DNA from 3 places in the Parabacteroides absconsus genome. Region 3 is predicted to be linked to each of the others. Evidence: riboswitches for the same ligand, from Rfam matches in the RefSeq annotation. Region 3 holds a riboswitch; each other region holds the start of a gene.

Region 1 (11,120 bases), 1.5 Mb from region 3:
GCGTATGGACATGGTCTGTCAGAATCCCGATCTTGGTGGAACGTTCTATCAATGCATGGTCAAATTCATGCCAAGGACGTCCAGTCAATGACACAATACGCAAATCGTGGTATGGGATTAACAGTGCATGCGCCAACATTTGCAACGAATTAAATGCCGGATAAAGAAATATTCCCGCATGAGGCAGTTTGCGTTTGATAGTATTGGCAAAACCGAAGAACAACGGATCTCCAGACGCAAATACCACAATACTTTCTTTAACCTGTTCATATTGGGAAAACACTTCATCTATCGGACTTTTTATATCAATCCAGATCGCTTGTTGAGGTAATAAAGAACGAACAATTTCGTGATGCCGGACACCTCCTGAAAAAACCCGATGAGACTGGATGATCCGCAATATTTCAGGAGAGAAATCCGGATTCGGACTGTCGTTCATCCCTATGACATAAAAATGGCTCATACGTCTCTACCCGGTTTTAATTGTTCCGCATCATCAAAACAAAGGATCGCATTAACTAAAGTTGCAGCCAAGTTACTACCGCCTTTTCGTCCTTCTACTATTATTTTAGGTATTGAAACAAAAGGCTTTATCATATACTTTGACTCTTTCACATGTACAAATCCGACAGGAGCGGCAATCACGCCAGCCGGATGCGCTTTCTGCTTCCGAATCAGATCGCACAATTCCATTAAAGCCGTTGGTGCATTACCAAAAACGAACAATGCGCCAGGACATTCTTCTGCAGCCAGACGTATTCCGGCTTGTGTACGTGTAATACCTTTTTCTTTGGCCAACTGAACGGTCCTTTCATCTCCCAGATAGCATCTTACATCTACACCTAACCGATGAAGAGCTCCTTTGCGGATGCCAGAAGCCGCCATCGTCACATCTGTTACTATCGTTTTTATTTCTCCATTCTGAAACTTATGAAACAAATTTTCCACAGCATCAGGATCTGTATAAAGAATATCTTCCATTTCAAAATCGGCTGTTGTATGAATGGCATGCAGCAAAGCCCATTTTTTCCCTAATGCTATTTCCGGATGTTTTAATTCTTTTTCTATTGTCCGAAAGCTTCTGATCATGATATCCTGACCGATGCCATATTTCTCCTCTTTATTTTTCTCCTCTCCGAAATATCCCCGCGGAGTAATGATAGCTCGGTTTGATACACCCTCATTATTATCAAAAAAGCTTTGAGAATTTCCTATCAGCAATACTGTAAACATATCGATCTGTTCAGGATCTAATTCTGCTAAAGTACAGGTATGCACACTCTGTTCTGGTCTTCCAGCCTGACGGACATAGCCCACTGGTGTCATACCATTACGTTCTTGCAAAAAGATTTCCTTAAGACGATACAGCTGCCAGTAACGACCTTGACTTTTCGGATTATAAACCGCCGTCACAAAATCGGCCATGGCGGCTGCCCGAATTCGTTTTTCAATTATTTCCCAAGGAGTCATTAAATCAGACAATGATATCACACAAAAGTCATGTCCAATCGGTGCCCCCAGTAAAAACGCTGCCTTCTGAAAAGCACTGATGCCCGGTAATGAAATAATTTCGATATCAGCATTCATCTGCTTCCGCATCTCATAAATTAACGGTGTCATTCCATAAATTCCGGCATCCCCAGAACTAATTACACAAACAACATGTCCTTCCAAGGCATAACGAAAAGCATCTTGGGCTCGTTCTTGCTCCTTTTTCATGCCAGAGTCTATACAAAGTACGTCAGGACGAAGTATTTGCTGAATAAACTGAAAGTAATATTTATATCCGATAATTATATCAGACTCACGAATGGCCGCCAACACGGCTGGTGTGATATCGTCTAAATCACCTGGACCAATACCCACCACAATGATCTTACCTTTGCTTACTATCATAGACTTATTATTTTATCATCCAGAAAATCATCCTGACCCCGGGATTCTCATCTGTTGTTCGCATAATGTTTGGCAGGTTTCCTGACTTCATCTGAAAAAGACAACCTTCCCATTCCCTACAGGAACAGTGGCATTGAGGCTTATGTCCTTTTCTTGTCCAAGATGTCACAGTAGCGGGCACTGTTCCGGATTCTAACCGGATTCCCTTTTCAAATCAAAAGTTGAAAGCACTTTTGTTTCACCAATACAACGACAAATGTATAGATATTTTTCGGGTTAGGCTAATCTTTTGATTATATTTGCAGTGAAATTTATGGATTGATGAAAAATTCTCAACAAATATTTCGTTTCATTATCATCGGCACATTGAATGCTTTTATTACCGCTTTAGTAGTTTGGCTGATGATGGATATACTGCATTTCAACTATATAGCATCCAATGTGACAGGCTATGTAGCTGCATTGCTTAATAATTTTTTCTGGAGTAAATTTTGGATTTTTCATTCTGGCAAAGGGAATTATTTCCAGCAGGCTCTTTTGTTTTTATTAGCCTTTATCTGCGCTTACGGATCCCAATTTGTCTTTTTATTATGGATGGTTGAATTATTAAAATGGAATGAATACATATCTCAATTCATCGGACTTTTCATTTATGGATTTGTAAACTTCCTTATGAATAAAAAGATAACATTCCGTTCCAGGCAAGCATAAAAGTTCAATCTAATTTCGAATAGAAAGTCGCTCCCAAATAAATTCAGGGATCAGACGCCAAAAGAATACTATAACAACATATTTCCAGTCTATTATCACTCGGCGCTTACGTTTGACAACAGCATTCATAATCAATTTTGCCACTTTCTCTTTCCGCATCAATAAAGGATACTTCTTTCCGTCTGCCAGTAAATCAGTAGCAACAAAGCCCGGACGGATATCAGTAAAATAAATTGACAAATGATTCATATGGGCTAATTGGGCCAATGCATCCACATAACAATTTTGAAAGCATTTAGTAGCAGAATAAGCTGGAGCAGCTCCTAACCCTTTCGTTCCAGCAATCGAACTGACTACAGCTATATGCCCTTTTCCCTCGTTACGAAAATATGACCACGCCGCAGTGATCATACGGACAAATCCATCTCCATTAGTCTGCAGAGTCGCTAACTCGATCGTTGGATCCAAATGATAATTTTGCTGTCCAATTCCCGATACATGAAAATACACATCCATTCCTCCACACGCAGCAATTAACCGGTTTAAATTTTGAGGTGCTGAGTCTAAGGTAACATCAATCATTTCAGTATGAATTTGTTCAGGATATAACTTCTGAAGTTCAATCAGCTTATTTATTCTGCGGCCTGCAACACCCACAACCCAACCTTCTTTTGCAAAAAGACAAGCGATCTCCCGACCAATTCCAGATGTTGCTCCAACAATTATGATGCGTTTCATGCGAATAGATTTTATAGTTCTTCTATTTCAGTATCTACTATCAGGCTTTTTTTCTTTCGAAGAGGTCTTCTGATTTTACAGTCCTTATAAACAAACGTCCGATGCAAATTATAATTCCAAAACCAACCAACCAATAAAGATACAATCACCTTGCTTACAATAAATATATTATCAAAAAAATGAGCCAATGTTTCTTGTACCCAGGGAACGCGCTGGATGGATTCAGTCAACCAATAAACACCCCATGTATTCAGACAAATGCTGCCAATCCATACCAATGTATATTTGATAAGAACATATTTCTTTTTACACTCTTTGCTCTTGAATGTCCAATAATAATTAATCGTACAATTTACAATTCCTCCTGCTACAGATCCCATACTTGTAGCCAATACATAATATATATCAAACAGCTTGGCCAATACTATGGTAACAAGAAAATCAGTAGCACTTGATATTTGGGATGTAAACTGAGCCCGCATAAAAGTAAAGAAACCATCTTTCTTGCAAATTTTCTTCACTACTCCTTTTATCCAATCAGACATGAAATTTATTTTTAAGTCAATAAATCCTGTAAAATTAGAACCTATTCCCCAATTTTCTGATAGAAATGACGAAAAGATTTAATTGTAACCACGGAATTTCCTTCTATAAAGCTAAACAACGGTATTCCATATAAAAGAAAAGGTTGTCTCACGACAACCAATTTCCATTGTTAACCTTAAATCTAATACCATGAAAAACACGGTGCAAATATAGGGATTTTATGTTATATAGCACAACCATAGTCATAAAAAACATGCGTATTAACATTATTTATCATATAGAAACCTTTTGACAGGGAGCTAAATAAAGGGGAAAAATTACAACACAAGAAATAACTATTGAGTAGTCATTATAAAAAGAAAAAGGTTGTCTCACGACAACCAATCTCCATTGTTAACCTTAAATCTAATACCATGAAAAACACAGTGCAAATATAGAGATTTTATGTTATACAGCACATAAAAGTCTATCTTTTTCCCATGAATTTAACATAGTTTTTATATGTAATAAATATGCAATCCAAAAATCAATACATTCTTAAACAAGAATACACTTTTTTACAAAGTCATTCTTCAACAGGCATCGAAGATTGCTTAAAATTGTATTTCAAATAAACATCTCACGCCAATGTATTGGTACCTGGAACTTCATAGCCCATAGACCATACACATCTGACTCTCAACTTCCGGTCAAGAACCAATATATCAGCATCCTTTCCACGAGCCAATGATCCCTTTTTATCTGAAATTCCGATTAATCGAGCCGGTGTTTCTGAAGCCATGCGTATTGCGTCGGCTAAAGGAATATCAGCCTTCTGAACCATCGTCCGAACTAAATCGTCCATCGTTGCCAGACTACCTGCCAAAGAAGAATGATCAGCCAATTTGCAGACACCATCTTCAATAACGAAGCGAGGATCCACCTGTGGATTCGGACAAGCAGTATATGATACAGCGTCTGTTACAAGACAAGTCTTTTCAACTCCCTTAAGCTTATAGACAAGTCGCAAGATTGTAGACGGAAGATGCATGCCATCGGCAATCACTTCGACTGTCATGTTATCCATTAAATATACACTTTCGACTGTCCCCTCGTATTTATATTCACGACGCTTATGAAATCCCGGCATCGCATTATAGAAGTGAGCAGCATGGGTAAAGCCAGCTTCATAAGCCGCTTTGATTAAATCATATTCAGCTTCCGTATGTGTGACAGCCAGCAGTAAACCTTTAGATTTTACATATTGAGCAAAATCCATGGCGCCTTCCAGCTCCGGACTTATATCCCATCGTTTGATACATTTGACATCGTCTAATATGGAGCGATATTCATCCTTATCTAAATCTTTCACAGAATCTGCAAATAAAGCTCCCGCCATTTTACGGTTCAAGTAAGGGCCTTCCAAATGTAAACCCTGAACCGCACCATGCTGTGCCATCATACTTTCGCAGACAGCACCTGCCCGACGAATTTCATCTGCAGATGAAGCTGAAAGCGTTGGAATAACAGATGTTGCACCATGCTTTAAATGAGCACTGACCGCTGCCTGAAAAGCTTCTTCAGTACCATCTTTAAAGTCATGGCCACCGCCACCATGTACATGCATGGCAACAAAACCTGGTACTATATACATTCCCTTTGCATCTATTACCTTGGCTCCTATAACTGCCAGATCACTATTGGTTACTTCTAAGATTTTTCCATCAGAAATTAAGACAGAACCATCTTCCAACCAACCTTGCGGAGTTAAAATCCTCCCATTTATAATTTGTGTCAACATAACTTTTCGTTTTTAATTAGCCTCTTGCCGTTTTTCACATCGAGATTAGAACAACTTATTGGTTCCGTCTACTAATTTACCCATTGCCCAGACAGCCCGAACATTCAAATCCTTGTCAAGTACCATGATATCAGCATCCTTTCCACGCTGCAATGAGCCCTTGCGATCATAAACACCCATAATGCGGGCTGGTGTTTCAGAAGCCATCCGTACAGCATCAGCCAAAGGTATATCAGCTTTTTGAACCATCGTACGGATTAAACGGTCCATCGTTGCTATACTACCTGCCAAAGCAGAACGGTCAGCCAATTTACAAACCCCATCCTCAATGATAACACGCGGATCAAAAGCTACTTGACTATCACTGGCTGCACAAGCCAAAGCATCCGTAATCAGACAAGTTCGTTCAACTCCTTTTATCTTATAAACCAGACGAAGAATAGTTGGCGGCACATGAATACCATCAGCAACAACTTCAACAGTCATGTCATCAATCAAATAGATACTTTCAACAGTACCCTCATATTTATATTCTCTCCGTTTATGGAAACCCGGCATTGCATTATAGAAATGGGTTGCATGAGAATAACCGACTTCATAAGCAGTACGGATGTCTTCGTATTCGGCCTGCGTATGACCTACAGCAGCCAAAACACCTTTCGAGGTAATATATTTTCCGAACTGCATAGCTCCCGGAAGCTCCGGAGCAGCATCCCAACGCTTAATACAATGTGTTTCTTCAAGCAATGGGATATATTCTTCAGGATCCGGATTTTTAATATTTTCAGGCATCTGACCTCCGGCCATTTTCAGATTAAAATAATGCCCTTCCAAATGCAAACCTAATACCGGACTATCCGGTTCCGCCATCAACTTCTCGGTTGTTGCAGCTGCAGCACGAATCATTGGAATGGTAGAAGAAGACAGCGTTGGAAATATAGAAGTAGTTCCATGCACCATATGTGCGTGAACAGCAGCACGAAAGGCATCTTCAGAACCTTCCATAAAGTCACGACCGCCACCACCATGTACATGTATTTCCACTCCACCCGGAACTATATACATGCCTTTTGCATCAATCAATTTGGCGCCTACAATTGCCAGATCGCAATTTGTCACTTCCAGAATCTTATTATCCTGCATTAACACAGAGCCGTCTTTTAGCCAGCCCTGTGGGGTAAGGATTTTACCATTTATAATTTGCGTCAACATAGCATATTATATTTTTAGTTTTGTGTGTTATTCCTACAAAATCATACAAAATTATAAAAAACATCCGTACTCTATATCTGTTTCCTTAAAAATAACACAAAAGACACATATATTTTTTCAAACACCTCTTATTTTTGTTTATAGTTATGATACATTTCGGATATACAATACATAAAAATAAAACTATAGGGAATCGAAAATGATTTTAACGAATTCCATTTCCGATTCCCTATAGTTTTAATTATAGAACTGACTATTTCTCCTCAATCAGGCTTTTTGCATTTCTTCAAGAGCCATTGTCTGCTCTGTCCATTGATCCATCGTTTCAGAAAGAGATTTTTTCAAATCGGCATATTGCGTATAAAGTTCTGTATCCGAAGCGCCCTCCGGTGTTGCCAATTTCGCCTCTAATTCTGCAATCGATGTTTCCAGTTCTTCTATTTTCTTTTCCAGCTCAGCGATGAGTTTTTCCTGTTTCTTAACAGCCTTATTCAATTCTTTCCGAGCTTCATACGAAAGTTTATTCTGTGTAGGTCCTTCACTTTCAGCCGGCTCATTTGTTTTTTTATTTGAGATTTCCAATTCCTGCAAATTCTGCATCTTTTTTCGTTCCAGGAAATCATAAATACCGCCTAAATGTTCTACTACTCGCTTATTTCCAAATTCATATACTTTTTCAACCAGACCATCCAAAAAATCTCGATCATGAGATACAACAATGACAGTACCATCAAAATCTTTCAAGGCATTTTTCAGTACGTCTTTCGACCGCATATCCAAATGGTTCGTCGGTTCATCCAGAATCAGTAAATTGACAGGTTCGAGTAACAAACGGATCATCGCTAATCGGCTACGCTCGCCTCCCGACAAAACAGCGACTTTCTTTTCAGAAGCCTCTCCGCCAAACATGAAAGCCCCCAGTATATCCCTGATTTTTGTCCGGATATCTCCCTGGGCTACATAATCGATCGTATCAAACACGGTCAGATTATCATCCAGCAGCTGAGCCTGATTTTGGGCAAAATAGCCAATCTTAACCCCATGTCCCAGTTTCAATGAACCCTCAAACGGGATTTCATTCATGATACATTTCACCAAGGTAGATTTACCTTCTCCATTTTTCCCGACGAAGGCTACTTTTTCTCCACGCTTAATTGTCAGATTAACATGTTCAAATACAAGATGATCTCCATAACGCTTTGAAACTTCTTCTGCAATTACCGGATAAGAGCCCGAATGAGGTGCTGGAGGAAATTTCAGATTCAGCATAGCTGTATCAACTTCATCCACTTCTATCCGCTCGATTTTTTCCAGCTGTTTGATTCGTGACTGTACTTGTGTAGACTTAGTCGCTTTATACCGGAACCTTTCAATAAAGGCCTCTGTATCGGCCAGTTTTTTCTGCTGATTCTCATAGGCCCGGAGCTGTTGTTCACGACGTTCTTTGCGTAAAGTGACATAATCTGAATATTTCACCTTATAATCATATATATGTCCCAATTCAATTTCTATCGTCCGTGAAGTCGTGTTATCAATAAAAGCCCTATCGTGCGAAACAAGGATCACGGCATTTGCCCGTGTTGCTATAAAATTTTCCAACCACTGAATAGATTCGATATCCAAATGATTGGTCGGCTCATCCAGCAACAATACATCCGGACGTCTGAGCAACAGCTTTGCCAACTCAATTCGCATGCGCCAGCCTCCACTGAATTCACTTGTCGGACGGTCAAAATCCTCACGCATAAATCCCAATCCCAACAGAGTTCTTTCCAATTCAGCATGATAATTATTCCCCCCTATCATTTGGAACTGCTCCGACAAATGAGTTACTTTATCAATAATCTTATGGTAGGCTTCTGAATCATAATCCGTTCGCTCTGCTAATTGCTCATTCAATGCATTGATTTCACGCTCCATATCATGAATATGGTCAAAAGCGAGCTCCGCTTCTTCACGCACGGTCCGCGTATCTTTCAGTTGCATTTGCTGCGGTAAATATCCGATAGTAGTTTCTTTGGGAATACTGACAACACCACTTGTAGGAGACTGCAATCCGGCAAGAATCTTCAACATTGTTGATTTTCCGGCACCATTCTTACCAACCAAAGCAATCCTGTCTTTTTTATTGACCACAAAAGAGACATCATCAAATAAAGTAAAACCTCCAAATTCTACACGTAAACCTTCAACTGAAATCATAATTATTTTCTTTAAATGTGTGTGCAAAGATACAACAGTTCAAAGTTTTTTTTATCTTCGCAACAGATTATCATTCTAAATTAGTAATATCATGAAGAAAAAAAGTCTCACATTAGCTGTAGCTGCCACCCTGGCAGGCAGCATAACATTCACTTCTTGTATTGGCTCATTCGGACTCACGAACAAATTATTGAGTTGGAATCAAAGCATCAACAGCAAATTCGTAAACGAACTTGTTTTTATCGCATTTCATATCATTCCTGTTTATGAAATTTCTATTCTTTCAGATATTCTGATACTCAACTCAATTGAATTCTGGTCAGGAAGTTCACCTGTTGCTGATGCCGGAAGCATCAAAAACGTAGAAACGGAAAACGGTACTTACACTGTTGAAACCAAAGCTGACGGTTATCATATCGAAAAAGCGGGTGAAGAAGGCCAGGCTGTCGATTTGGTTTACAATAGTCAAGACGAAAGCTGGAGCGTAAAATCAGATGGCGAATTACATAAGCTGCTGAAATTTGACGGAACTAACGATGTTGTCATGTACTTGCCCAATGGACAGGAAATGAATGTCGAATTAAGTCAGGCTGGCGTTCTTGCTTTCCAAGAAGTAGCACAGAATTATACTTATTACGCTGCTCGTTAACTTATGTATTATTAACACACAACACAAACTTATCCTAGAAGAAAGATAAGTTTGTGTTTTTTATTTTTTACTTATGAAATATATCATTAAGACAGTTTTATTGTGTGGAGTATTAGGCTGCAGCAGTATCACCGGATCTGGACATATCTATGCAGAAAACTCAGCAACATCATTAAATTTGCCTTACTGGCAAGATATCCAAACCGTATCAGTCAATAAAGAAGCTCCGAGAAGTGCCTTTATGACATATTCCGACAAGGCAACAGCACTTAGCTTAGCGTACGAAAAAAGTCCGTACTACCAACTACTGAACGGAACATGGAAATTCTATTTCGTCAATTCATATAAAGAATTACCGGCAAATATTACGGATCCATCCATTAGTACAGACAGCTGGAATGATATTCAAGTGCCGGGAAACTGGGAACGACAAGGTTTTGGCGTTGCCATTTACACCAATCATGGATATGAATTCAAACCTCGTAATCCCCAGCCACCGTTATTACCCGAAGAGAATCCGGTTGGAGTCTATCGTCGGGATATTGAAATTCCGTCAGACTGGGACGGGCGAGATATCTACTTACATATCGGAGGAGCTAAATCAGGAACGTATGTTTATGTAAACGGACAGGAAGTTGGTTATAGCGAAGATTCCAAAAATCCGGCAGAATTTCTGATCAACAAATATCTGAAACCCGGAAAGAATGTTCTTACCTTAAAAATCTTCCGTTGGAGCACGGGTTCTTATCTGGAATGCCAGGACTTCTGGCGTGTGAGCGGTATCGAACGCGATGTCTACTTATGGTCTCAGCCTAAAACGGCTATTCAAGACTTCCGGGTAATCTCAACACTCGACGATACCTACAAAACAGGTATCTTCAAGCTGGCTATTGACCTGAAAAATCATGAAGAAAAAGCAAAGAATCTGACTATTTCTTACGAGTTGATTGACAACAGTGGCAAAACCATTGCTACCGAATGCAAGAATCTTTGGGTCAGTCCGGCAGTAAATTCTGCAGCTTCTTTTGAAACAACCATTCCGGATGTCGCTACATGGACTGCAGAAATTCCGAATCTTTATAAAATGGTGATGACCATTAAAGACGGAGACAAAACCGTAGAAGTCGTTCCTTATCATGTTGGTTTCCGTCGCTTCGAAATGAAACAGACAAAAGAATTAGCCGGGAATGGGAAACCTTATACCGTATTTCTGGTTAACGGACAGCCGGTTAAATTCAAAGGAGTTAATATTCACGAGCATAATCCGGAGACCGGACACTATGTACCTGTAGAATTGATGCGCAAAGACTTTGAATTGATGAAAAAGCATAACATCAATTCTGTCCGTTTGTGCCATTACCCGCAAGACCGGAAATTCTATGAATT
Region 2 (11,120 bases), 1.3 Mb from region 3:
TAAATATCGTGGTATTGTTCCGGTTGTTAAACAGATTGATACATTGGCAGCTGAATATCCTGCTCAGACCAATTATCTGTATCTGACTTATAATGGTACAGAGAATGATGTTCATTATTTAGGCGACGGTCGTTCGATTGTTGTATTGGGTTCGGGTGCTTATCGAATCGGTAGTTCGGTTGAATTTGACTGGTGCGGCGTTCAGGCTTTGAATACGATTCGTAAAGAAGGCTGGCGTTCGGTAATGATCAATTATAATCCGGAAACGGTTTCTACGGATTATGATATGTGCGACCGCCTGTATTTTGATGAACTGACATTCGAACGTGTAATGGATATCCTGGAACTGGAGAATCCGCACGGTGTGATTGTATCAACGGGTGGACAGATTCCGAATAACCTGGCAATGCGTCTGGATGCACAGCATGTTCATATTTTAGGAACTTCAGCTCAAAGCATTGATAATGCAGAAGACCGTGAGAAGTTCTCAGCTATGCTTGACCGCATCGGTGTTGATCAGCCTCGCTGGAAAGAACTTTCATCCATGGATGATATTAACCAGTTCGTAGAAGAAGTAGGTTTCCCGGTTCTGGTTCGTCCGAGTTATGTGCTGAGTGGTGCTGCCATGAATGTATGTTCCAACCAGGATGAATTGGTTCGCTTCCTGGAACTGGCCGCTAATGTTTCGAAGAAGCATCCGGTTGTAGTCAGCCAGTTCATTGAGCAGTGCAAGGAAGTGGAAATGGATGCTGTTGCACAAAACGGAGAAATCATCATGTATGCCATCAGTGAGCATATCGAATTTGCTGGTGTCCATTCCGGTGATGCTACCATTCAGTTCCCGGCGCAGAAACTGTATGTGGAAACAGTTCGTCGTATTAAGAAGATCAGTAAGCAGATTGCTAAAGAATTAAATATCTCAGGACCGTTCAATATTCAATACCTGGCGAAAGGAAATGAAATCAAGGTAATTGAATGTAACCTGCGTGCTTCTCGTAGTTTCCCGTTTGTCAGCAAGGTATTGAAGATTAACTTCATCGAACTGGCTACTCGGGTTATGTTAGGTCTGCCGGTGGAAAAGCCGAACAAGAACGAGTTTGATTTGGACTATGTAGGTATTAAGGCCTCTCAGTTCTCATTCAACCGTTTGCAGAAGGCAGATCCTGTCTTGGGTGTAGATATGGCTTCTACGGGTGAAGTTGGTTGTATCGGTGATGATGTTTCGGAAGCAATTCTGAAGAGTATGCTTTCTGTCGGACAACGTATTCCGGAAAAGAACATTCTGTTATCAACCGGTACTGCTAAACAGAAAGTAGCTATGCTGGATGCTGCACGTCTGTTGGCTCAGAAAGGTTATAATTTGTATGCAACGGGTGGTACACACCGCTTCTTTACTGAAAATGGCATTCCAAGTACATTGGTATATTGGCCAAGTGAAACCGGAAAAGAACCTCAGGCTTTGAGATTGTTGCATGAGAAGAAGATTGATATGGTAGTGAATATACCAAGAGATCTTTCTGCCGGTGAGTTGGACAATGGATATAAGATTCGTCGTGCGGCCATCGATTTGAATATTCCGTTGATTACGAATGCTCGTTTGGCGAGTGCATTTATTAATGCATTCTGTACATTGAGTCTGGATGATATTCAGATCAAGAGCTGGCAAGAATATTGATAAATCAAGTTGTATAGACTGGATTTGAAAGATAAGCCGCTGAAAGCATCAGGTTCGCCTGGCTTTCAGCGGCTCTATTTGTTTATTGTCATGCCTGAATGATCAATAACGAGAAATAGGGGAAGTTTGTCTGTGCTATTATTTCAGGATCGGAAATATATTTCTCTTTCTCGGTTCCTACGTTTTCGAAGTAGTGGAAATGTGTTTCCGGATGCCGGCGGATACATTCATGGACAGCCTCGATGCAAGCCGACAGTTTCATGATTACTAAGTTGTATCCTTGTCGGATGAATTGAGCCAGTTCGTCGGCTGTTGCGGTTCCCGGAATTACCATCAGGCGTTCTTCCTGCTTGACAATGTGTAATCCTCCAGTTGCTCCGGCGGCAATAAAAGCCGGAATTCCCGGTACACGTCTTACTTCAATATGTTCTTTCTCCAGTTGATGATATATGTATTGGATAGAAGTATAGAATCCGGCGTCGCCTTCCGCTACGATAACCACCTTTTTCCCTTCACGAAGTGAGCCGGCAGCGTCAACCAGAAGCTGGTCATAGGCTTCGATAGCTTTTTGCCTGTCTTTGCTCATGGGCAATACAAACGGGCGAATCTTGTGTTCTTCTATTTCTAAAGCTTTCAGGATATTGGCCGCTCTTGACACTTGCTTTCCCGAAGGTGTCAGAGTTGCCGGACAGAAGATTTGATCTGCCTGTTGTAAGGTTTTCAATCCTTTTACGGTGATTAATTCGGGTTCACCCGGACCCAAAGAAACAAATGTAATTGTTCTGTTCATATTTACTAATGTTGAATAGAAATGCAAAAATCTTTATTTTACGCTTTATTCGCAAGTATCGGTCGAGTTTTTTATTACTTTTGTGCCAAGTAACAGGTGTCTGTTTCCTTCGTGAAGCAAGGAACGGATGAAAAGGGAACCGGGTGAAAGTCCCGGACAGTCCACGCTGCTGTAAGTCTTTACAGGATTCGGAGTAACCTCTGTTCCACTGGATAGATAACTATTCGGGAAGGAACTTCGAACAAGACAAAGTCAGAAGACCTGCCTGGTTACAAGATATAACTTAGATGGCTTTACTTTCTGCGTGGTTATGGAAAGAGAGAGCAGAATTGGTAGATAAAATGACAGTTATGAATCTAAAGCGAATAGCAGAAGCTGTGTTGCTTCTTGCCGTAATGGCGGGTTGTACTTCTCGTCCGACGAACGAACAGGCTAACGGATCGGATGCAGATGTAGCAACGGAAGCGGTTTTTACTGAGAAAATTGTACCGGAATATGCTGAAGGGTTTGAAATCCGTTATGAAGGAAAGGCTGCCTTAGTGGATATTCATGATCCGCAATCAGAAAGTGCGGGTGAATATCATTATGCTTTGGTGCGTCGGGGCGATCAGTCAACATCAATTCCGGAAGGATATGAAAAGTTGGAAATACCGGTGAGAAGTGTGATTTGCATGACTTCCTTACAGCTTTCTAATTTTATCAAGTTGGGAGAAACCGAACGGGTGACAGGAATTACCAGTACGCGCCACTTGTTTAATGAAACGATGAATCAGCAGCTGAAAAGTGGAAAAACGGTAAAGATCGGCATTGAAGGGAATTTCAATAACGAAGCCGTTATGAGCATGAATCCGGACCTGATTCTGATATCTCCGTTTAAACGTGGCGGCTATGAAGCCCTGAAGGATGTAGGAATTCCGCTGGTTCCTCATTTGGGATATAAGGAAATGACTCCGCTGGGACAGGCCGAATGGATTAAGTTCGTCGGTTTGTTGTGCGGAATGGAAAAGGAAGCCAATGCCTGTTTCCAGACTATCGAACAGCGCTATAATGAGTTGAAAGCTTTGACTGCAGATGGCAAGGTGAAACGCCGTCCGGTTGTTTTCAGTGGTGAATTGAGAGGTGGAAACTGGTATGCGGTTGGTGGAAAGAGTTTCCTGGCCCAGCTGTTTAAAGATGCCGGCGCTGATTATTTCCTGAAAGATGATGAGCGTTCGGGCGGTGTGACCCTCGATTTCGAGACGGTCTATAATCAGGCAGACAATGCTGATTACTGGCGTATTGTCAATAGTTATCCGGGAGAATTTTCGTATGAGGCATTAAAGGAACAGGATGCACGTTATGCCGATTTCAAGGCATTCCGTGAACATGGAATCATTTACTGTAACATGAAGACAACTCCTTTTTATGAGGAAATGCCGACGGCTCCGGAAGTCATCTTGGCGGATCTGCTGCATATCTTTCATCCGGAGTTATTGCCGGATCACAAGCCTGTCTTTTATAAACTATTAAAGGAATAAGGGCATGCGCTATACTCATACTTACCGGATGTTGTTGATCCTGTTGCTGATCCTTGTGCTGCTGCTGCTGAATTTATTGTTGGGCTCGGTTGCTATTCCTGCACAATCTATCTGGAATATTCTGACAGGTACAGGAAACGAACCTGTCTCTTGGCAGAACATTGTCTGGAAATCCCGTTTACCACAGGCTTTGACTGCGCTGGCTGCGGGCGCGGGTTTGGCTGTCAGTGGATTGCAGATGCAAACCGTGTTCCGTAATCCGTTGGCAGGACCTTCGGTGTTGGGAATCAGTTCCGGTGCCAGCATGGGCGTTGCTTTTGTCATTCTGTTGAGCGGAAGCTTGGGCGGCGTGGCGTTGAGCCGATTGGGCGTAATGGGAGAGATTGCTTTGTCGGTTGCCGCTATTATTGGTTCCTTGTCGGTCATGGCGCTGATTGTTTATGTCTCGCAGAAAGTAAAGGGAAACGTCACCCTGCTGATTATTGGTGTCATGATCGGTTATGTATCGAATGCGGTGATAGGTGTCTTGAAATTCTTCAGTGTGGAAGAAGATATCCGGGCGTATGTAATCTGGGGATTAGGTAGTTTCTCGCGTGTGTCTGGTAATCAGATGATGTTGTTTGTTACCTTGATGGCCATTCTGCTTCCTTTGTCTTTCTTGCTTATCAAGACATTAAACCTGATGCTGCTGGGCGACGGCTATGCCCGTAACTTAGGACTGAATATCAAGCGGGCCCGCCTGTTGGTAATTGTTTCGGCCGGTGTGTTGACTGCTATTGTAACAGCTTATTGTGGTCCGATTATCTTCTTAGGATTGGCGGTTCCTCATTTGGCAAGAGCCATGTTTCAAACGTCCGATCATCGGACTTTGATGCCTGCAACCTTATTATTAGGTGCAGCTTTGGCTTTAATCTGTAATCTGCTGGCCCGCATGCCTGGTTTTGAAGGGGCTTTACCGGTTAATTCGGTAACGGCATTGGTGGGCGCGCCTGTCGTGGCTTCCGTCTTGTTTAATAAACGTAAAAATGACTGGAATGAATAAAGAAACGATCCGACTGGATGATTTGTCAATTGGCTATTCCATCAAGAAACATCATACGAAAGAAGTAGCTTCGCATATTCAGGCTACTATCCGAAGCGGCGAACTGACGTGTCTGTTGGGCGAGAATGGTGTAGGAAAATCGACATTGCTCCGTACGCTTTCTGCCTTTCAGCCGAAGTTGGGCGGACATATATGGCTGCTCGGGCGTGAAGTCGAATCGTATACAGACCGGCAATTGAGCCGGATTATCAGTGTCGTGCTGACCGAACGGTGTGAAATCCGGAATATGACGGTCCGGGATCTGGTAGGAATGGGACGGAGTCCTTATACGGGTTTTTGGGGACGGTTAAGTCAGAATGACTGGGAAGTGGTAGATCGTTCCATTCGCCTCGTCGGTATTGAAGTGCTTGCCTCGCGTATGGTACATACATTGTCTGACGGTGAGCGGCAGAAAGTCATGATAGCGAAGGCACTTGCCCAGGAAACTCCTATTATTTTTCTGGATGAACCGACCGCTTTCCTGGATTATCCGAGTAAAGTGGAAATCATGCAGCTCTTGTATCGCCTGATACAAACGACTGAAAAGACCATTTTCCTTTCTACACACGACCTCGACTTGGCTTTGGAGATAGCAGACAAAATCTGGCTGATGGAGCGGAAACAGGGAATTACAGTCGGTACACCCGAAGATCTGGCTTTGTCGGGCCGGTTGAAATCTTTCTTTTCCGGTCGGGGCGTTGTGTTTGATGATGACAGCGGCCTTTACCGGATACAGATGCAATATAAGTACCGGATCGGCATCCGGGGCGAAGGCGTTCGTTATTTGATGCTGAGGAAAGCCTTGCAGCGTTGTGGTATTCGGGTGGATAATCCGGCATCGGCTGTTGCTCCGTTTATTGAGGTTGGCTCAGAGTCATTTATCCTTCATGCAGAAGAAGCCGTGTGTTATGAAACGATCGAAACCCTGTTGCAGGCTGTACGAGAGTTAAGTTTGCCTGAAATCTGATTCCTTTTTTCAGGAAAAATGCATAAGTTTGCATGAAAAACAAAATAGGATAATACGAATGATGAAACGTGTGCTGATATACTTACGGAATCTGATACTTTTCTTTTTCATCTCGTCTATACTGGCTGTCGTACTCTATCGTTTTGTGCCGGTTTATCTGACACCACTGATGGTCATTCGTCTGGTTGAACAGGCCAAGGCCGGTAAAAACCTGAAGCTGGAACATGAATGGGTCCCGATTGAAAAGATTGCGCAGACGTTGCCGCAGGCTGTTGTGGCTTCTGAAGATAATTTGTTTATGGAACATCCCGGATTTGATTTCAAGCAGATCCAGAAGGCTCGTGAAGAAGCCGAACAGGGAAAACGGGTGCGCGGAGCCAGCACCATCAGCCAGCAGACAGCCAAGAATGTTTTTCTATGGCAGGGAAAAACCTATTTCCGGAAAGGACTGGAAGCCTATTTTACTTTATTGATCGAATGGATATGGGGAAAAGAACGGATTATGGAAGTTTACCTCAATTCGATTGAGATGGGCGATGGCATTTATGGCGCCCAAGCTGTGGCAAAGGCGCATTTCAACAAAGAAGCTTATCAGTTGACGAAAGGAGAATCGGCTTTGATCGCGGCCTCTTTACCGAATCCGCGCCGGTTTAATTCGGGGAAACCTTCTCCGTATATGCGTCAGCGGCAGGCCAAGATCATGTCGCTGATGGATAAGATTCTGCCGATTGATATGGGGTATAAGGCTCCGCAAAAGACAAAGAGTACAGGTAAAACAAAAAATAGAAAGAAATGGAGAGCTTCAGTTATCAGGATCTCGGAAGAATAGTATATGAAAAGGCGCTGGATATCCAGACCGAGAAGTTCAACGCGCTGCTGGCTGCCAAGGCAAAAGGGGAAAAGGGGCGGAACGAACTTCTCTTTTGTGAACACGAGCCGGTTCTTACCATCGGCAAAAGCGGGAAAGACTCGAATCTGCTGATCCCGGAGGCCCGCCTGAAGGCCTTGGGCATTTCGTATTATCATATTAATCGGGGTGGCGATATTACTTACCATGGTCCGGGACAAATCACCGGATATCCGATTTTCGATCTGGAAACCTGGCATATCGGATTGAAGCAATATATTTACCGGCTGGAAGAAACCATCATCCGCTTTCTGGCTTTATATGGCTTGAAAGGCGAAAGGTTGGAGGGCGCAACCGGTGTATGGCTGGATCCGCTGGTTGCAGGAAAGGCCCGGAAGATTTGTGCCATTGGCGTAAAGAGCAGCCGCTTCGTTACGATGCACGGCTTTGCCCTGAACATCAATACTGACCTGAATTATTTCACGTTGATTAATCCGTGTGGATTTACGGATAAAGGGGTGACGTCTCTTGCCCGCGAGTTAGGCGAAAATCAAGATTTTGAAAAGGCAAAAAGACAATTGGCCGCTCTTTTCAGCGAAGTTTTCGGTGACGTGTGAATTTGTCAGAATGTCAAATCATCCCTCTTCTGTTTGCGTTATTTGGATGCAAGTACGGCAGTGATCGGAAATATGCGATTTATACGAAGTTGAGGTTTGACAAAAGGAAAGCTAATCGCTTTATTGACTGAATTCTTTTGGGAAAGATGCTGAAGCTAGGCTTCAATTCTTGTGCGGTGTCAGCCAAATGGGAGAATTTGGAGTAATTTGTCAGTTGAAAACCGATGGCTTTTCTTGTCATTATTTGGGCTTTTGGGTGGTTTTTTTCTTCCTCTTTCCCTGAAAAATGGATGCAAAGTCGGTTTTATGCCGGGTTTTCTTCCTTTTTCTGCCTACAAAAGTTCAATTTTGTCCTGTATTTTTCTCAATTCCTGCCTACCTTTTTCTCCATTTCTGCCTGGTTTTGTCTGAAAAAGTAACGAGAAACGTCCGAAAAAGCCGTTTATTTTACAAAATTCCCTGTTTTTATCGCTGAAAAAGTGGATGCTTCTCAAAATGGTTGTTATCAGAAATGGCGGTAAATGGCTTTTCTGTCATGAATAAAGCCTTTTCACTGGCAAAATGAACAGATGTTATAAGATGATAAAGGCGTGTTATTTTATCGGTAGTTGGCTTTTATCATTTATTTTTTCGGTAGATTTTTGTACATTTGCAACTTACAAACTATAACGATCAACTATGGCTGAAGAACTTATTATTGATAAGCAGGCTGGGAAAGCTGAAAAATACCAGGAGTTGATGCCTCAATTGGAAGCTCTGGTAAAAAACGAAGGTGATGTAATAGCCAATATGGCCAATATCTCAGCAGCATTATGGCAGACTTTTCATTTCTTTTGGGTTGGTTTTTATCGTGTAGTGGAAGGGGAGCTGGTTTTAGGTCCATTTCAAGGTCCAATCGCTTGTACGCGTATCCGGTTGGGCCGGGGTGTTTGTGGTACTGCCTGGAAAGAAGGCAAGACACTTGTCGTGCCGGATGTGGATCAGTTTCCGGGACATATTGCTTGTAATTCGGCCTCTCGTTCGGAAATCGTGGTGCCTGTTCGGGATAAAAAGGGTGAGGTTGTAGCTGTATTAGACATTGATAGTGATCGGTTGAATTGTTTTGATGAAACCGATGTTGTATTTTTAGAGAGAGTGGTTTTGTTTTTGTTCAATTAGACGGAATTTATAGTACAAAAGTCAGATTCATAGGGGGTAGTTATGTTTTATTAATAAGATAAGTTTCTGTTCTCTTTATGAAATGATCTACTTTTGCGCACAATTATAATTCGCGTAGGAAGATAAATACGATGGTTAAAATAGTACGATTAACTTACTTGCTGCTATTCCTTTTGGTGATGGGTGGCTTGAGTAATACGTTATCAAGTCAGACGGTAACTTCTGTCTCGGGTATTGTGAAAGATTCAATTACCGGAGAACCGTTGTCGTATGTGTCGGTATTGTTTAAGAATTCGACAATAGGAGCCATGACGGATGATAACGGGGCTTTTTCGTTGCAGAACGATAAAGGTTATACCACATTGGTGATCTCATCGATGGGATATACAGAAAAGGAAATCAAGTTGAAGAGCGGAAAGAACAATGCCGGCCTGGCAATCATGTTGCGTCCTACTTCATACGAGTTGACGGAAGTGGTTGTAAAGCCGAAGCGGGAGAAGTATTCGCGGAAAAACAATCCGGCAGTCGAGCTGATCAAGAACGTGATAGAGCATAAGGATGATAACCGGATTGAATCCAAAGAAGAATATCAGGTAGAAAGCTATGAGAAATTGAGTCTTGCCCTGGATAATTTCAGTCCGAACCTGGACAGTAAACTGGGAAAGAAGTTCAGTTTTATCAAGAATTATCTGGATACATCGGAGTTTAACGGGAAGCCTATTCTGACGCTTTCGGTCCGTGAAACACTGGCCGACCGGTATTATCGGAAGAAGCCGAAGACGGAAAAGATAATCATCAAAGGAAAACACATGCAAGGTGTGGATAAGACTTTGGATGAAGGAGGTATCAGTGCCAACTTGGAAGAAATTTTCCAGGGCATCAATATCTTCGATAATAATATCAATATCCTGTTGAACCGTTTTGTCAGTCCGTTGTCTTCTACGCTGGCTGTATCTTATTATAAGTATTATATCATGGATACAGTCGATGTGAGCGGCGTTAAATGTGTGGATTTGGCTTTTGTTCCGGTGAATAGTGAAAGTTATGGATTTACGGGGCGTTTGTATGTAACGCTCGACGGAAACTATGCTTTGAAGAAGTTTACGCTGAACGTCCCCTCACATATCAACCTGAACTTTGTGGACAAGCTTCGGATTGATCAGGAATTCAAACAGATGCCTGACAGTACCTGGGTATTGGATACGGAAAATACCTTTATTAACTTCTATATTGTCGAGGGAACGCAGCAGTTCTATGCGCATCAGTTGAGGAGTTATGACAAGTATTCGTTTGAAGTAGCCAACCGGGATTCTATCTTTGGACTGTTAGGAGAGAACCATTTCGCTCCACAGGCCAATACGCAACCTGATTCGTTCTGGGTAAATCACCGTCATATTCCTTTGAAGGAGAAGGAGAGTGCCTTGGATGAGCTGCTGGCTCAAATGCGAAAGGTGCCTGTGTTTAATGTGATTATCAAGACGGCCGAGATTCTTATTTCCGGTTATATACAGACCGGAAAGGACCGGAATACCAGCAAATTTGATTTTGGTCCGATGAATACGACTATCAGTGCCAATGAATTGGAAGGCATGCGTTTCCGTGTTGGTGGTATGACAACAGCCAACCTGAGTGACCGTTGGTTTGCTGATGGATATTTGGCCTATGGTATAAATGACCGAAAGCTGAAATACAATGCGACCTTGACGCACAGTTTTAACCGTAAAGAATATCATCCGGGTGAATTTCCGCGGAATAATTTGTCGTTGATTCATGAATATGATGTCTATACGCCGGGTCAGGACTTCCTGTTTACGAGTAAGGATAATATGTTCGTCGCTATCAAGGTCGGAACACCGGTTACGCATATGCAGTATATCCGGAAGACAATGTTGCAGTACGAAAAAGAATGGTTGAATAATCTGAGTATGTTAGGTTGGGTGCGGCATGAAAATAACGAAGCTGCTGGAACTTTAAGTTACGACCTGATGAATACGGATGGTTCGCTGACGCATATTCGGGATTTCAACAAGACGGAATTGGGCTTGCAACTTCGTTTTGCTCCGGGCGAGCGCGCCTACAACGGACGTGCCGGTCGGGAATCAGTCTTCAACCTGTCGAAAGATGCACCGGTATTCAAAGTCTCTCATCAGTTTGGCTTTAAGGGATTGGGTGGCGATTACCAGTACAATCATACAGAAGTAAGTGCCGAAAAGCGTATCTGGCTGTCATCTTTCGGTCATATCGATGCGAAAGTAAAAGCCGGCAAGGTATGGGATAAAGTTCCTTTCCCCTTGTTGATTCTGCCCAATACCAACCAGTCACTGACGATTCAGCCGGAAGCCTTCAATATGATGAATGCGATGGAGTTTGTTACCGACCAGTATGTTTCCTGGTATGTGACATATTACCTGAAAGGTTGGATCTTGAACCGCATACCGGGTATAAAATGGTTGAAGCTTCGTGAAGTC
Region 3 (11,120 bases):
GTCGGCAAAGGACTTCAGGAAGGGAATCATCGTCAAGGTGTCAGTCGGATTCGGGAAAAGAGAATAATCGATAATGAATTGATTTTCCGTAGCAATCTGAAGATTATATCCGGGTTTTGTCTGACCGTTGCGCATGGCATCCTCCTTCATTCTCATAAAGGTGGCCTCTTTGTCTGTCTTGGAATAAGAGTTGCGGTCCTGAAGATTGTCCAGATGGTTATTGTATTCCTGAAGCTTATCTCTATGTGCTTCCAGTTCTTTCAGCTGCCTGCGTTTCTTTCTCAGTGCAGATTTCTGCTCTTTCGTGGATGGTTCTGAAGCCTGTTCAAGGGCATTGCGTAATTCTCCTGCCATTTCTGTCAGCATGGAAGGGGAAAACTCAATTTCCTCGTTGTTTTCCGAAGCTTTTTCCTGAGCGATGACGTCATCTATTTGGCTTAACAAAACACTGATTTTCTTCATCAGTCGTTCACGGTTTCGCTCAACGCTCTTCCGCCATACAAAAGTATATTTGTTGGCCTTGGACTCAATCTTTGTTCCGTCAATATATTCCACATTCAGACTGATGAAACCTTTGGATGAAAGCAGAAGTACGGTTTGGGTAAACACTTCGTTAATTTCCTTCTTCACCCGGTTACGGAAACGGTTGATAGTAATGAAGTCCGGTTTCTCATAACCGGCTAACCATATGTAATGGATATCACGACGAAGATGCTTTTCTATTTTCCGGCAGGAGTATATATTGTTCATATAGGCATACAAGATAACCTTTAGCATCATCTTGGGATGGTAAGGACTACGGCCGTATTCTTTGTATAACTTCCTGAAACCTTCAAGATTCAGGCTTTCAACCAAAGCGTCAACCATGCGTACAGGATCGTTTTCTGCAATATCTTCATCGATTCTTTGCGGAAAAAGTACCGTTTGGTTGGGAGTGTATGGACGAAAATGTATCTTTGTCATATGTGTAAATCTTTATGCTTAAAGATACAAAATCTTTAGGTAATAACAAAGCCCCAGCTTGTGAAAGTCGGGGCTTTGTGCTAAAAAAGAAGGTGTGCTTTTTGACACACCTTCATTTTAGGGCTCACCTAGGTACTTAATGATCACTTCTACCTGAAGTGGTGTCAGTACCCTTTGCCCCTTCTTCCATCCTGCCTCTTGCAGGGCCTGACTTAGGTTTGGATGGTAACGTATCCAATATCCAAGTCGTTTGCTGGCACTCTCCGGAGTCAATTCCGGCGCATACAGAACTGCAAGTTCTTGCCAGCCGTATGCCTTTAAACAGAACGTTTTCATTTCTAAACATTTTTATAGAGCAAATATCTGTCTATTGGCAGGGGGAAGAGAAAAAGTAGATACAAGGGAAAGTATATATAGAGAAGTAAAAGACTAAAAAAGACAGAATATGAAGGTTGAATCGTCTATCTGGAAAAGCAACTGTAAATCAGCGATATATTTGTAACAAGAAAGATAACTGGGAAATAAACGAGGCCGGGAAAATAAGGTATTCTTATTATCTTGGAGATTTCCTGAATCAATTATAACGGGGGAATATTGTGGATTTCTCAGGTATCAAAGATAATCTATTTTATTTTATAAACAAAAAAGGAGGTGTATATGTCACTTACGTATCATTTAGTACAACGGCCCGACAAGAGTGAGGGTGCATTGGAAGGTAGCAAATTGTATTACGGGCAGATCAAAATCAGGCAACAAGTCGATTTTGATACCTTGTGCGAACGAATTGCCGATCGTTCGACGGCGTCTAAGGGAGATGTGATGGTAGTTATCGATGGATTGATCAGGGTATTAACTACCGAACTTCAGGCAGGGAACAGCGTGCAGATGGGCGAATTTGGGAATTTCCGTTTGAGTGTAGGTAGTTCTGGTGTAGCCAATGCCGAAGATTTTAATACGTCGTTGTTCAAGAAAGGGAAGATTATCTTCACGCCTGGTAGTCGGTTGAGAACCATGAGTGCCAGTCCTAAATTTGAACGTATTGAATTGAAACCGGCAGAGTAGAACCCTAAACCTTACTTAAAGGGATCTGGCAAAATAAAAACAAGTTGGTACAGGTACAAAAGCCGAATGCCAACTTGTTTTTTTATTTAATAATCCACATCTAATGACTAAAACCTGCCGAACATTTCTTTCCGTTCGGCGACCGTGATACGCTTGTAAGCCAAGGCAAACTGAATGTGTTCGACCAACAGGCAGCGAATGGCTTCATAGTCGCTCAATCCTTTGGCCTCCAGGCCGACTTTGAAGCCGGCTTTTTCCAAACCTTCCCGCCACGAGGCAGAGACACGGTTTTCGTTGGATTTGATCAAGACAAACATAAAAGGCAGTAACGTCACTTGTTTATATTTACCTGCCTTGAGCTGACCAATGACTGTCTCTAAAGTCGGGAAGCCTTCGCGAGTCCCGACGAAATAGTCTTTATGTCCGGACACCTGCAACATATAGCCCAATTTGGCATAAGCCGAATTACTGGCATGATAGGTTCCGTTAGCAATCAACAACTTGGCACCGGCATGAGAAGCCACAGCACTTCCGGTCAGGGCTTTTATCACAGCCTCATAGTCGGCATCATCATACAGCAGCGGGTTGCCGATACGGATTTCCTTAAACAGTCCTTTCCGGAGCTCCACATCGCGGCGCAGGGCTTCCATCTCCACGCCTTCTATCACAATTGATGGCTGCACCACCACATGCGTATAGCCTTCTTTCTTCAGGGTGATCAAAGCATCCGTCGTATGCTCGATCCAGATGCCTTGGCGGCGTACACGGTTGACAATACTGCGGGCACTGTAAGCCTGTCGGACTTCGACTTGCGGAAATGCCTGACGTACCTGATCATTCATCCGTTCGAGGGCTTCGCGGGTTTCCGGATAAGCGCTCCCGAAATGGACCATCAGAATAGCCAGCTTATCGCCTTTCTGCATCGTCTCACGGATATCCGAAGCGACGAACTCACGCCCGACCTTGGCCTGGAGCGGATGCTCCCAACCAAGGCAAGCCAACAGAACCATGACTATTTTCAGAAAATCCCGTCGGTACATCACTTATTGAATTTCACCAGCAAACTGACGTAATAGGTACGTCCCGGCGTCAAAGTCGCATAGTTGGAATTATAAGGCCGGTCATCCACATAATTAAATAAGTTCTCCACGCCTACGCCCGGTTCAAGAATAAAATCCTTCAACACAAACCGATGCGTCGTATTCAGGTTCCAGAGAGAGAATTTCGGCGCATATCCATAACTCTGAGAGAAGCGTTCTCCCTGGATACGCCCGTTGAAATTCACATTCAAGGTATATTTATTCCAGGTATGATTCCATAGAGCAGCCACCACGCCACTATGTTTTACACTCTTGTCAACCGGCCTGTCGTTGGTGTTATCTTTCGCATCTACAAACGTATAGCCACCGTTCATCGAGAATCCGGCACCGATATAAGCATCAAAACGGACATTGAAGCCTTTGATCGTCGCATTCTGGATGTTGTCACGGATCTGGACACTGGCAAAATCTGTTCCGTTTTCCTGATTATAGCGGTTGGTTTCTTCTTGACTGAATTCACGGTAATTGATCATATCGCGGATGTGGTTGTAAAATCCGGAAGCTGATATCGAGAAGTTACGGTTTGTATATTCCGCACTCAGCGTCAGGTTATCACTCTTTTCCGGTTTCAGATTCACATTACCGATGGTCAGCCGCGAAGTCCGCTTGGATTCAGAGAAAGTGTACAGTTCAGCCAAACTGGGCGAACGGAAACCCGAGGCATACGAACCCCGAAAATTAAAGCCGCCTACTTTATAAAGCAAAGCCACATTGGGAGTTGCATAACTGTGGAAATTCTGATGATAAATATACCTCAGTCCGACAACTCCTTGAAAATGCTTGCTGAAGTTCACTTCATCCTGGGCATAAAAGGCCATTGTTGATACTCCTTTTCCGGCAATATTATCCGTCTGGCTGCTCAGCAGCTCACGAATAAACTCGAAACCGCCAGAAAGCTTGTTGTACTGGCCCAACTGAAAGATTCCCTTCACATTCAGGTTATGATGATGAATACGTTTGGTCATCTCGTTGGTTCCCTGATTATCTCCGGTGAAAAAATCTTTATAAGTACTATGGTTATCGGAAAAATAATCCGCATTCAGATACGATTTCTTATTGATCATATACTGTGCACCCGCTCCATAGGTAAATGTTTCGTGCCGTATGTCATAATTGGTGGTATTGTCGCCCATCGGCATAGGACGATCCGTTTTATGCGTATAAATATTTCCTCTCAGATAGAATGAAAGACGGTCGGTCGGATCGAAGGTAAAACGCTGGCTGATCGTATTCGAATGAAAAGCCGTCGAAGCCTGCTTGTTTGTTTCCACTAAATTGCCATCTTTTCCCTCCGTATACGGATTCAGCTGCCAGCCATCCGACTGCTGACGCTGATAAGAAGTAAACGAACCGAATTTTCCGGTCTGGAAATCCGCATTTACCGACTGAGTAAACTGGTTCTTGCTGCCATAACGCGTATTACTGGTTATGTTGGCCTTATTCTGGGCATCATCGGTGATGATATTAATAACACCGGCAATTGCATCACTTCCATACAACGCTGAAGCCGCACCGCTCAAGACTTCAATACGTTTGACATTTGCCATATCGATACGCGCATAAGTATCATCGCCGGCCAGGCGTTTTCCGTTCTCCAAGACCAGGATGTAACGCTCGGTCAAACCGTTCATGCTCATGGTTGTTCCCATACCGTTGGTCATGAACGAAATACTTGGGTTGAGTTTTGTCATAGCTTCCTGCACATTCGTTACGTTGGCAGTCCGCAGGTCCTTGGCCGAATACACCTGTACCGGTATGGGCGAGTTATCCATTCTCCGGTGAGTACCGGTACCGGTAACTACCACCGGATTAATGTTCACATACTTTTCGATCAGGCGAATCTCAATGTTCTGGTCCGTATGTGTTACATTATACGACTCCGGTTCATATGCCAGATGCGAAATACGAATCCGGTCAGCATTATCAGGCAGGCTCAACTGGAAATACCCTTCATTATTCGTTGTACATCCTGTCAAGCTTTCTGAAACCCGGATATTGGCACCCGATACCGGGCGCCCCGTTTCTGCATCAATTACTCGGCCTGTTATCACACGGTCTTGTGCGAAAACACTTTGTGCGCAACCTGCAATCAGCAAGGTTGCCAACATCTTTTTTGTTTCCATGAATAAAAATGTTTGTGTACTAATACTCTTTACCTCCCGAAAGAGCGTTCATTCTCACTAAAACATATTGGCAGGTTTCCTGACTTGTTCCTAAGGAAAGAACCTTCCCGTCAGCCTGACCATGACGATCCGGCAACAGTGGCAAAGCGGTGATTTCCTATAGCTGCTGCTCAATGGAGCAGGGAATTTACAGTAGCGGGAACTGTTCCGGATTCACACCGGATTCCCTTTTATATTATCTCTGGGATCGAGAATAATATCACCAATACGGCGGCGAAGGTACATCTTTAATTTGAAATAAACTATCATTTTGTAACTTTAAAAAAGAAGAAGTATTTTCCTATATACAACAACTGCTTGCAGAAAGAGATAATTTTTTCAGAAAACAGATAGTATTTCCAAAATTAAATTTATCTTTGCAGCGTTGAGGTGAGATTCACAACCTTTCGGTGTGGACTTGAAAAGGGAATCCGGTGTGAATCCGGAGCAGTACCCGCTACTGTAACACCTGCAAATGAGAAGAATACACACTCCGTGCCACTATCTTTCAAGATGGGAAGGCTTTTCTTCTTAAGGTGAAGTCAGGAAACCTGCCTGAACAAATTCGATTAATATGGAATGTTTATTCCGGGAATTGAATAAACTTATAACGAATGTTGAGATATATTTTACATTTAAAACACCCTTGGATATGATGAATCTTAAAAGACTATTCATCGTGTGCGTAACTGCGGCCTCCGGAATGCTGCATCAGGCTTATGCCCATACGGAAGGCAACTACGTCCCATCGAACCTGTTTGAAACCATGCAGGCAGGCGATAAGGCAGCCTTGCTGCTCGTTCATTTCGGGACTACGCACGACGATACCCGGGCATTGACCATCGATGCCATCAATCAGAAAGCACAAGAAGCTTTCCCTGACCTTGAGTTCCGCGAAGCGTACACTTCACGTATTGTCATGAACCGCCTGGCAAAACGAGGGGTTTACAAGAAGAATCCGGTAGAAGCATTAGCCCAACTGAAGGCTGACGGATTTACTCACATCCTGATTCAGTCGACCAACATCATCGACGGAATCGAAATGGAATCACTCCGCAAAGACATCGACGTCATGAAAGACCTGTTTAAGGAAATCCGCTTGGGTACACCTCTGCTGTACACTCCAGAAGATTACCGGCAAGTCATCTCCATCCTGTCACAAAAAGGAAAGGATAAAACCATGACCGTACTTGTCGGTCACGGAACTTATACACCGGCAACAGCACAGTATGCAATGCTTGATTATATGCTGGAAGCCGAAGGACACCCGGATTTCGTTGTCGCCACCGTTGAAGGCTATCCGACTTTGGATGATGCCGTCAGAAAAATCAAAGAACAAAAGAAAATCAAGCAGATCCAGCTCTTACCATTCATGTTCGTGGCCGGCGATCATGCCAAGAACGACATAGCCGGTGACATCCGGCAAGACCTGGAATCAGCTGGATATCAGGTAAGCGTCTTGATGGAAGGATTAGGACAAAACCCTGAAATCCAAGATATCTTCATTGACCATGCCCGGTTCATGACCCAACACATACTTATCGACATCTCCGATAAAAAGAAGGCATACGCTGCCGACAAAGAATAACAAATCATCCAACAATTTTTATACACTTTTTCTGCCCGGAAGAGACTCATTTTCTTCCGGGTAAGGAGAAGTATGTCTTATTCAAAAAACATTTTATATGAAAAAAACATGGATTATCTTACCTCTCGTAAGCTTGACATGTGGCATTCATGCCCAGGAGAAAAAAACGGTTTCACCTGCAGCCGACACAACTTATAATTTGCAGGAAGTAGTCATTCAGACAGCCAGAAAAGCACGACCTCAGATTACCAAGCTCGATGTTCCCATGAAATATCTGCCGCTTTCTGTCAATGGAATCGAGTCGAAGAGTTTGGAAATCCGAGGAATCAGAAACATCCAGGACGCTGTCCGCTTCATGCCGGGAATCCGGATACAGACTTCCTACGGAGCTTTCCAACAAATCTCTGTACGTGGTTTCGATCATGCCGTACTGATGATCGACGGAGTACGAGACGAACGCTCTGCCATCAACAATTCATATCCTGTTCCGGATCTTTCGGCCGTCGAATCCATTGAATTACTGAAAGGACCGGCCTCTGTCTTATATGGCCATTCGGCTGTTGGCGGTATCTTGAATATCGTCCGTAAAGCACCGACTGAACGGCAGACACTCAATGCTCGGGTTGCCTACGGCAGCTTCGAGAACAAGGAAGCGACTTTAGGTGTAGGTGGCAAGTTATTAGGGCCTGTCAATTACTATGCCAATGTCAATTATGCCGACCAGACAGGATGGCGCAACAATGGGAACAGGCGCTTCTCCGGTTATCTTGCCCTGAATGCCCAATTAACGTCTAACGATTTTATCGATATCCGTACGGGTTTCAATCGGGATTACTATGGAACGGAAATTGGTTTGCCCGACATCATGACGCAAGACATTTACAACACATCCGACAACCAGCTCTATCTGCATAAAAACGATATGTTGCCCGGACTGGACAAGACAGCCCGTTACAACAACGAATCGGATTTCATGAGAAACTACAGCTGGAATATCTCCGGACAATATACACATCAATTTTCCGAAAGCATGAAGCTGGTAGACCGTCTGTCTTTTACCAGTGACGACATCAATTATTTCGGTACAGAAGAACTCGATTATCTGGAAAGTGACGAGCCGATCTATAACCATTATTACTGGAAAAGTCCGACCGAAAAGAAATATATCTGCCTCGACACCGTATATCTCTCCTTCCCGCTGCGCTTTTCCCACATAGCCAAGACCGTCAGTAACTCCTTGGAATTAAACGGACATTTCTATACAGGCGAAGTCAAACACAATTACATGGGCGGGTATTCGTTCGTTGCCCTCAACCGGACAAGTTATTCGGGCTATAATTTAGGAGAAGATGTGCAAGGTCCCGGACTGTATTCGCATGTTTCGGTGTACGACCCGCACAGCATGGGATATATGGTCAGCCGCTTTTCGGAAGCTACGGTTACACATCATTATGCCAACAGCATCTATCTGCAGGACATGATCGAACTGAATAATCAATGGAAGATTCTGGCTGCCCTCCGGGGAGATTTCTACCGATATCTGTCGGCCGAGGCTACAACGCCGACCGGCAAACGTGAATACGAAAACCACGGGTCTTTCAACCGGGTACGCAACAAGGCGCTCACCTACCGTTTCGGAGCCGTCTATCTGCCTCATCCGAATACCTCTTTATATGCGTCTTTTGCGTCTTTCTTCAAACCGATCCGTACCTTCTACAGGGACAATGTGATCTATGTCGACGCGAATGGAGAACGCTTTAACCCCACTCGCAACGAAGAAGTATTCAAACCGGAAAACGGATATCAGGCGGAAGTCGGGATCAAATATGACCTCAACCGTTTCCTCCAGGCCAATGCCAGCCTCTTCTACATCCGGAAGATGAACAGTACCGCTACGCTGACAAACAGCTATCAGACAGAGGTAGACGGACAGACGAAGAAGCTGACTGTCATCGGACAGGTCGGCGTACAAGACTCTAAAGGATTTGACTTCGATGTGACCGTGACTCCTTTGCCAACCTTGGCATTCACCCTGGGTTATGGATTCAATGATTCGAAGATACGGAAGATGAAGGAAGTGAAAGACCCGGAACTGGCCCAAGCCATTTACGGTTCTGACGCACAGGCGGCGAAAGACAAACTGAACAGCCAGGAAGGGAACTGGCAGGCGAACGTGCCGAACCAGACATTTTATGCCTATGGCAGTTATACTATTCCCAAAGGCTGGCTGAAGAACCTGGAGTTCCACATCAGCAGCAGCTATACAGGGAAAGTCTATCGGAATACAGCGAACAGTACCTGGTTCGATCCGTATTGGATAACCGATATGGGAGCGTCATATACCGTCAACAACCATGTTCATCTGACTGTCAATGTCAATAACCTGTTCAACAAGAGCTATTACAACCAGGCGTTAGGAAACCAGCTTGTTCCCAGCATGCCCCGTAACTTCCAGGTAGCTCTTTCGTATACGCTCTAAATAAATGACGCATGCATAAACTACATTCATTTATCTTGACAACACACCGGATACTGGGCACCTTGCTCAGTATCCTTTTCTGCATGTGGTTTCTCTCCGGACTGGTCATGATTTATCATACCTTTCCCCGGGTAAAACAGGCTGACCGATGGAGCCGAATGGATTATCTGAAAGCTGATTCTCTTCCGGCCTGGGACGAAGTACAGAAACGGCTTCCGGCCAACGAAGAGATCCGGCATATTTCGCTTTGTCAGAGTTTAGGGCAACAGGTTTTCCAAATCCGGACAGACAACGGATCACATGAACTGACCACCGACTTTTCAGAAAGAACCCATATCGATGCTTCTTCCATCAGGCAGGTGGCAGCGAGCTGGAATTCATCTCCGGTCGAACGGATTGATACACTTTACACCTTGGAGCAATGGATTCCTTTTGGAGCACTCAGGCAGCATTTCCCGATCTATAAATATTACTTTGCCGATAAAGACAGGCACCAATTATATATTTCGTCGAAGACGGCCGAAATCTTACAATATACCAGTCGGGAAGAACGCTGCTGGGCGTGGTTGGGAGCGATTCCTCACTGGATTTACTTCACTACTCTCCGGCAGGATATCGACCGGTGGATAACCGTGGTCGTCACACTTTCCGGCATCGGCTGTATTTTCTGTCTGACAGGCTTGTATCTCGGAATCCGGGATTTCCGGAGAGCACGCCATCAGCACAGGCTTTCGCCCTACAAGAAGTTCTGGTACAAATGGCATCACCTGGCAGGTGCTGTTTTCGGTCTGTTTGTGCTGACGTTCTGTTTCAGCGGGATGATGTCATTGGCCAACGTAGAAGACTTCGGCATCCGCTCCCGGCTTGACTTTAATCCGTCTCAGCAACTGAAGCAAATGTATCCGGGAAACTATCCGCTCGATTACCGGAAAATCATCCAATGCCATCCGCATCAGCTCCGGCAATTGGAATGGACTCACTTCGGCCTGATTCCGCTCTACCACGCTCAGACTGACAGCGGACCTATGACCTGGGATGCGCGTTGTACCGATTCCCTGAAGCCTTTAAACCTCACACCCGAAGATATCCGAGACGTATTACAGTCCATCCACGGGAAAGAGGCCAACCTGAAAATCGAATGGTTGAATGAACAGGATACATATTATGTTTCCCGTAAGCGGAAACTGGCCCTGCCCGTCTGGAAAGTACAGATAGATGATGCGGATGCCAGCTGTTATTACATTCATCCATACAGCGGAGAATTCCGGTATGTGAATCGTCCTGCCCGATGGCAGCACTGGGCATATCCGGCATTGCACAGCCTGCAGATACCCGAACTGACCACTCATCCGCGACTGTGGTATCTGATCATGTGGATACTGATGTTAGGGGGAACATTTGTTTCTCTGTCCGGATTCTGGCTTGCCATCCAGTATCTCCGAAGAAAAATTAAGTCCAGACGATGGAAATAAAGACATCGGTTATACAGAATTCTGAATATACTCGTATCTTTGCTGACGATAAAAGAGAGTTTATTATTAACTATTTTAAACAAAGGAAAGCATGAAGAAAGTATTTCTCCCTGTAAGCCTGGCATTACTGGCAGGACTCACTGTCAGTTGTTCTACGACAGAATATAAAAAATATGCCGGCGATGAAGCCAAACAAGTGGCTTCCATCTTGCGAGAGAATGGCTGTATGGACTGCCATTCGGCAAATGCTCCTCTTCCATTCTACGGTAATTTCCCCGTTATCGGTTCAGTCGT

What was found. Region 3 has a riboswitch for cobalamin ahead of NEE14_RS07880 (sirohydrochlorin cobaltochelatase). Riboswitches for the same ligand answer to the same signal wherever they lie in the genome.
Region 1: it holds a riboswitch for cobalamin, as region 3 does, so the genes downstream of both, cobJ (precorrin-3B C(17)-methyltransferase) here and NEE14_RS07880 (sirohydrochlorin cobaltochelatase) in region 3, are expected to answer to the same signal.
Region 2: it holds a riboswitch for cobalamin, as region 3 does, so the genes downstream of both, NEE14_RS02030 (ABC transporter substrate-binding protein) here and NEE14_RS07880 (sirohydrochlorin cobaltochelatase) in region 3, are expected to answer to the same signal.

The regions. Positions count from the first base shown of each region.
Region 1 covers NZ_CP146284.1:280,353-291,472, reverse strand. Annotated here, with positions in the region: gene cbiE (precorrin-6y C5,15-methyltransferase (decarboxylating) subunit CbiE) at 1-463, opposite strand, end outside; gene cobJ (precorrin-3B C(17)-methyltransferase) at 460-1,896, opposite strand; cobalamin riboswitch at 1,950-2,157, opposite strand; gene NEE14_RS01155 (GtrA family protein) at 2,218-2,607, shown strand; gene NEE14_RS01150 (SDR family NAD(P)-dependent oxidoreductase) at 2,617-3,345, opposite strand; gene NEE14_RS01145 (GtrA family protein) at 3,357-3,890, opposite strand; gene nagA (N-acetylglucosamine-6-phosphate deacetylase) at 4,511-5,671, opposite strand; gene nagA (N-acetylglucosamine-6-phosphate deacetylase) at 5,717-6,883, opposite strand; gene abc-f (ribosomal protection-like ABC-F family protein) at 7,151-9,085, opposite strand; gene NEE14_RS01125 (DUF3332 domain-containing protein) at 9,177-9,734, shown strand; gene NEE14_RS01120 (glycoside hydrolase family 2 TIM barrel-domain containing protein) at 9,808-11,120, shown strand, end outside.
Region 2 covers NZ_CP146284.1:470,422-481,541, forward strand. Annotated here, with positions in the region: gene carB (carbamoyl-phosphate synthase (glutamine-hydrolyzing) large subunit) at 1-1,675, shown strand, start outside; gene cobI (precorrin-2 C(20)-methyltransferase) at 1,764-2,465, opposite strand; cobalamin riboswitch at 2,543-2,748, shown strand; gene NEE14_RS02030 (ABC transporter substrate-binding protein) at 2,807-3,982, shown strand; gene NEE14_RS02035 (iron ABC transporter permease) at 3,987-5,024, shown strand; gene NEE14_RS02040 (ABC transporter ATP-binding protein) at 5,017-6,030, shown strand; gene mtgA (monofunctional biosynthetic peptidoglycan transglycosylase) at 6,089-6,859, shown strand; gene lipB (lipoyl(octanoyl) transferase LipB) at 6,823-7,494, shown strand; gene NEE14_RS02055 (GAF domain-containing protein) at 8,173-8,652, shown strand; gene NEE14_RS02060 (DUF5686 and carboxypeptidase-like regulatory domain-containing protein) at 8,784-11,120, shown strand, end outside.
Region 3 covers NZ_CP146284.1:1,790,979-1,802,098, forward strand. Annotated here, with positions in the region: gene NEE14_RS07855 (IS1182 family transposase) at 1-963, opposite strand, end outside; gene NEE14_RS07860 (DUF4248 domain-containing protein) at 1,081-1,299, opposite strand; gene NEE14_RS07865 (HU family DNA-binding protein) at 1,621-2,025, shown strand; gene NEE14_RS07870 (sirohydrochlorin cobaltochelatase) at 2,133-3,065, opposite strand; gene NEE14_RS07875 (TonB-dependent receptor) at 3,065-5,248, opposite strand; cobalamin riboswitch at 5,301-5,530, opposite strand; cobalamin riboswitch at 5,659-5,860, shown strand; gene NEE14_RS07880 (sirohydrochlorin cobaltochelatase) at 5,991-6,875, shown strand; gene NEE14_RS07885 (TonB-dependent receptor) at 6,973-9,354, shown strand; gene NEE14_RS07890 (PepSY domain-containing protein) at 9,366-10,826, shown strand; gene NEE14_RS07895 (cytochrome-c peroxidase) at 10,918-11,120, shown strand, end outside.